2 linked regions of the Desulfosporosinus acidiphilus SJ4 genome follow. The protein of the gene in region 1 interacts with the protein of each later gene in a pairwise test. Links are inferred from orthologs where the notes say so. Each region holds a gene or a part of one and is shown on either strand. Other genes may lie near its edges.

Region 1 (2,970 bases):
TTGCGAATACCCGCGCGGATTTCCTCTTCGGTTAATTCTTCACCTTCGAGATATTTCATCATGAGCTCTTCGCTGGTCTCGGCAACAGCCTCAACGAGCTTTTCTCGGTATTCATTCGCTAAATCCTGTAACTCTTCAGGGATCGCATTATGCTCTGCGGTTGTTCCTAAATCATCCGTGTAAATGATCGCTGTCATTGTTACCAGATCTACGACGCCTTTAAAGCTGTCTTCCACGCCAATAGGCACCTGAATCGGAACAGGCCTGGCACCCAATCGGTCAGAGATCATGGAAACACCACGGAAGAAGTCGGCTCCCATCCGGTCCATTTTATTAATATAAGCAATACGCGGAACCTTGTATTTATCCGCCTGACGCCAAACCGTTTCAGACTGGGGCTCAACTCCGCCTACGGAACAAAATACCGCTACAGCACCGTCGAGCACCCGCAGAGAACGTTCAACTTCTACAGTGAAGTCCACGTGCCCAGGTGTGTCAATAATGTTAATCCGATTGTTTCTCCATTGACAAGTTGTTGCCGCAGAAGTAATCGTAATACCGCGCTCTTGTTCTTGGACCATCCAGTCCATCGTTGCTGCGCCATCATGAACTTCACCAATTTTATGCACACGTCCTGTATAGAAAAGAATACGTTCTGTAACAGTTGTCTTCCCGGCGTCAATATGGGCCATGATTCCAATATTACGCGTATTTTCAAGTGAATTTTGTCTTGCCACTGCGATTCCCCCTTTCTGTCAAAATCAGTGTGCCACAAACTACCACTTGTAATGCGCAAAAGCTTTATTCGCTTCAGCCATTTTATGCATATCTTCCTTCTTTTTGACAGAGCCGCCTGTATTGTTAGCTGCATCGAGCAACTCAGCAGCAATTTTCTCTTGCATCGTTTTCTCGCCGCGCTTACGCGCCATAGCAACAAGCCAGCGGAGTGCGAGAGTCGAACGACGTTCTGCACGTACTTCGATAGGAACTTGATAGTTGGCTCCACCGACACGACGGGCCTTAACTTCCAAAACCGGCATTACGTTTTTCAGGGCATTATTAAAGACTTCCAGCGGATCTTTACCGGCTTTTTCCTGAATCATATCAAAGGCGCTGTAGCAAATAGCCTCAGCAGTCCCCTTCTTACCATCTAACATAATCTGATTGATAAACTTTGTTACTGTCTGGTTCTTATAAATCGGATCAGGCAGAACTTCCCGTTTAGCAATATATCCCTTACGTGGCATCAGTATCCCTCCTTTATAGCGTACTCAATCATCCTAAATCAAATTAGGCTTTTTTGGGACGTTTTGCTCCGTATTTCGAGCGGCCTTGGGCGCGTTTTTGCACAGCTGTTGTATCAAGGGCACCGCGAATTACGTGATACCGTACGCCAGGCAGATCTTTAACACGACCTCCGCGGAGAAGAACCACGGAGTGCTCTTGCAGGTTGTGACCAATACCGGGAATATATGCAGTAACTTCCAGTTGATTTGTCAAACGAACACGAGCAACCTTACGAAGCGCTGAGTTAGGCTTTTTAGGAGTTGTCGTATAAACCCTTGTGCACACCCCTCTCTTTTGCGAGGAACCGCCCGACGGGAATTGTTTACGTTTAAGAGAGTTATAGCCCCACTGTAAAGCTGGAGCTGTCGATTTTTTTCCAACTGAAGTACGACCTTTGCGAATGAGTTGGTTGATTGTCGGCATGTCTCCACCTCCTTTCTGATCAAATCAATATACAAGGAATTGCTTGCTTCAGCATTTAGCAAGCAATTCCAAAACCAGCACGATACATTAGTCTTCCAAGATCGCCGCCACCGCAGTACCCACTTCAATTCCGCAGGCATTGCCAAGTTCCTTCATGGTTGAGACTTCTATGCGTTCAACATTATGGGTCCTGCACCATTCAAGAATCGGACGTAAAACATGAGCTTCGGCATCTTTTGCTACATAAACACAACGAACCGTACCTTTTTCCAAGGCGCGTTGGGTTTGCTTTAAGCCGACGGTCTTATTTCTAGCTTGTTTAAAGGTTTCATCAAGCAGCAATATGCTTTCCTCCCTTAGTCACACACTATAGTAGTTTAGCATTTGCATTCAAACGTGTCAATAATTTCAAACCGGATTTGCATCGAAGGTTTTGATATTTCGATAGCGAGCCATGCCCGTTCCTGCAGGAATAAGCTTACCGATGATAACATTCTCTTTGAGACCTAAGAGGGGGTCCACTTTTCCTTTGATCGCTGCTTCGGTAAGGACTCGGGTTGTTTCTTGGAACGAAGCAGCAGACAGGAAGGAATCTGTGGCCAACGAGGCTTTGGTTATCCCCAGCAATACTGCGTGAGCGACAGCCGGTTCTCCTCCATTGGCAATTGCTTTGGCGTTCTCGTCCTGAAAATCAAAAATATCAATGAGACCGCCCGGCAGCAGGCTTGTGTCACCGGCATCATCAATTTTAACCTTGCGCAGCATCTGGCGAACCATAACCTCAATATGCTTATCGTTAATATCAACGCCCTGCAGGCGGTACACACGCTGAACCTCGCCTACGAGATAAACCTGAACCCCGCGCTGGCCTTTAACCTTCAGCATATCATGCGGATTAATACTTCCTTCTGTAAGTTCATCCCCTGCCTCAACCATCTGACCGTCTTTCACACTGAGACGAGACCCGTAAGGTATGGTATAGGTGATATGCTCATCGGAGTCAGTGGTGATCTCCACCTCTCGGCGTCCCTTAACTTCACTGATGGAAACTTTCCCTTTGACTTCTGATATAATCGCTTGCCCTTTAGGTTTACGGGCTTCGAACAATTCTTCGACCCGCGGAAGACCTTGTGTTATATCGTCTCCGGCTACACCGCCAGTATGGAATGTCCGCATCGTCAGCTGCGTACCTGGCTCACCGATGGATTGTGCTGCGATAATCCCCACAGCTTCACCCATTTCTACAGGCCGGCCGGTAGC
Region 2 (2,722 bases), 3.2 Mb from region 1 along the record:
CCTTAATGGAACATGCTGTGTGCGGCGCCAATAAAGAGGACTATCATATTGTGGGTATCCAACCGAAAACAGGAATTCGCCTCAATCAGGTTCACGATTTGCGGACCATCATTCCGGGTGAGGCTTGCCCCAAGTGCGGGACTCCTCTAAAAGAGGCTCGCGGTATTGAGGTTGGTCAGGTATTCAAGCTTGGCACTAAGTACAGTAAAGCTCTGGGGGCGACATTTTCAGACGAAAACGGTGCTGAAAAGCCTTGTGTCATGGGATGTTATGGAGTAGGTGTGAGTCGGACTATGGCGGCAGCTATTGAGCAGAACTATGATGAGATGGGGATCATCTGGCCTATTCCCATTGCCCCTTACCATTGTATTCTTGTCCCGGTAAGCACGAAGGATTCAGAAGTGGTGGAAGCAACTGAAAGACTCTACCAGGAACTTCAAAACTTGGGGATAGAAGTTATACTGGATGACCGTGATGAACGGGCCGGTGTTAAGTTCAAAGATGCCGATTTAGTTGGATATCCCTTGCGGATTACCATTGGGAGTAAGACACTGGCCAATGGACAAGTTGAGCTTAAAGAACGAAAAGCCGGGGATACCCGCTTAGTCTCTGTCGCGGAGGCGGCCCAGCAGGTTAAAGACATTGTCGAAAAAGCCCTGGCATTCTGAGGCCATGAAAAGTCCCTGGTTCTTAGGTTGCACATGTTGTAGGTATATGCTATATTAATATAAGGAATTTGTAGTGATTGTTGGAAAGGAGTGGGTAGTAGCCCGCTCCTTCGTTTGTTCCTTTAAAAAGAGAAACTTGGCTATCATCCACGAAGACACGGCATCGTACTTGTTAGCCTTCAGAGATCGGCAGATCCACACTGCAGGAGTTTGCGTAATCAGTCGCAGTGTGGCGATAAGCTCGTATGGCAAAGTATAACTTGCGAACATCTTCGTTAGAATATACTTAGAACTTTTATTTTTAATTATTAAAGGGGCGCTTTACATGAATCAAACATTGGAACAACAAATTGCTTTGCTAGTTGAGCCATATACTAAAGAAAAAGAACTTGAATTAGTCGACGTTGAGTACGTAAAAGAAGGTGCACATTGGTATTTGCGTCTCTTTATTGATAAAGAAGGCGGCGTGGACATGGATGATTGTGCTGAGATGAGTCACGCCGTGAGCGACTTGCTTGATGAAAAAAACCCAATTCCCCAGGCCTATATGTTAGAAATATCTTCACCAGGTCTAGAACGTCCGCTCAAGAAGGACGAGGATTTCGTCCGCTTTCAGGGAAAGTTGGTTACTGTTCATACAACATCGCTTTTTCAAGGATACAATGAGTTTACCGGACACCTCGTCGGTTTAATCAACGATGAAATTGTCTTGGAACATGAGGATAATCGAGTTTCAATTCCGCGTGCCTTGGCGAAAAATACTCACCTAGCATTAGATTTTTAAAATAGGTTAGGGACAATAGAATAAGGAGGAACATGGAAAAATGAATATGGACTTCATCGAGGCTCTTCATGAATTGGAAAAAGGGCGGGGAATTTCTGCTGAGATTTTATTCGAAGCCATAGAGGCAGCACTTATTTCTGCTTATAAAAAGAATTTCGGATCTTTACAAAATGTGAGAGTTGTTATTGACCGCTTAACCGGGGAGTTTAAGGTTTTTGCTCGTAAGACCATAGTTGAAGATGTTGAAGATTCGCGAACTCAAGTCAGTTTGGAAGAGGCCCAGAAACTTAATCCCAGCTATCAGCTCGAAGATATCGTTGAATACGAAGTAACTCCACGGGATTTTGGGCGAATTGCTGCTCAAACAGCGAAACAAGTTGTTGTCCAGCGTATCAGAGAAGCTGAACGAGGGATGATTTATGACGAGTATGTTAATCGAGAAGGTGACATTGTCACTGGGGTTGTGCAGAGATACGAACAAAAGAATGTCATCGTTGACTTGGGTAAAGTTGAGGCAGTCCTGCCTGCTCAGGAACAAATTCCGGGTGAAGTTTATCAATCCTTTGAGCGGATAAAAACATATGTAGTGGAAGTAAAGAAAACTACAAAAGGTCCCCAAATCATGCTGTCGCGGACCCATCCGGGCTTGATCAAACGTTTATTCGAATTGGAAGTGCCGGAGATTCACGATGGAGTTGTTGAAATAAAAGGCGTTTCTCGTGAGGCAGGCGCGCGCTCCAAAATCGCAGTATATTCAAGGGATACTAATGTAGATCCAGTAGGCGCTTGTGTAGGGCCTAAAGGAACGAGAGTTCAGACCATCGTGACAGAATTAAAAGGGGAGAAAATAGATATCGTTAATTTCTCTACTGATCCCCACGAATTTGTTGCTAACGCGCTTTCTCCAGCCAAGGTCGTAGGAGTTTATCCAAGAACCAATGAGAAAGTTGCTGTGGTGGTTGTTCCAGACTACCAGTTATCCCTGGCCATCGGCAAAGAGGGGCAAAATGCACGATTAGCTGCTAAATTAACGGGTTGGAAGATTGATATAAAAAGTGAATCCCAGGCAAGTGCCTTAAATCTTGTATCCGAGGATACAGGAGAAGGCTACGAAAATTTTGAAGACTACGGTGAATATGAAGAGTATCTGGAATATGATGAATTTGCAGATGCAGATAAATATCAGGACTATGAAGAACAGGAATATGTTGAGGATGGTCACTCTGAGCTCAGCGAATATGACGAGGAAACCAAGGATCAGTTGTCTGAT

Evidence for each region. The genes of interacting proteins can lie anywhere in the genome.
Region 2: the proteins of rpsL (region 1) and DESACI_RS16915 interact in binary tests that used the Escherichia coli proteins (3 or more experiments, as listed by UniProt). The link is inferred for Desulfosporosinus acidiphilus SJ4 from one-to-one orthologs.

What each region holds. Positions count from the first base shown.
Region 1 is NC_018068.1:494,145-497,114, reverse strand. It holds rpsL (30S ribosomal protein S12), read right to left. Parts: upstream 1,711-2,970; coding sequence 1,291-1,710; downstream 1-1,290. Other genes in the region: rpoC (DNA-directed RNA polymerase subunit beta'), read right to left, coding at 2,119-2,970; DESACI_RS02365 (L7Ae/L30e/S12e/Gadd45 family ribosomal protein), read right to left, coding at 1,798-2,049; rpsG (30S ribosomal protein S7), read right to left, coding at 777-1,247; fusA (elongation factor G), read right to left, coding at 1-737. UniProt on the Escherichia coli protein: With S4 and S5 plays an important role in translational accuracy. Interacts with and stabilizes bases of the 16S rRNA that are involved in tRNA selection in the A site and with the mRNA backbone.
Region 2 is NC_018068.1:3,698,067-3,700,788, reverse strand. It holds DESACI_RS16915 (ribosome maturation factor RimP), read left to right. Parts: upstream 1-993; coding sequence 994-1,452; downstream 1,453-2,722. Other genes in the region: nusA (transcription termination factor NusA), read left to right, coding at 1,493-2,722; DESACI_RS16920 (proline--tRNA ligase), read left to right, coding at 1-668.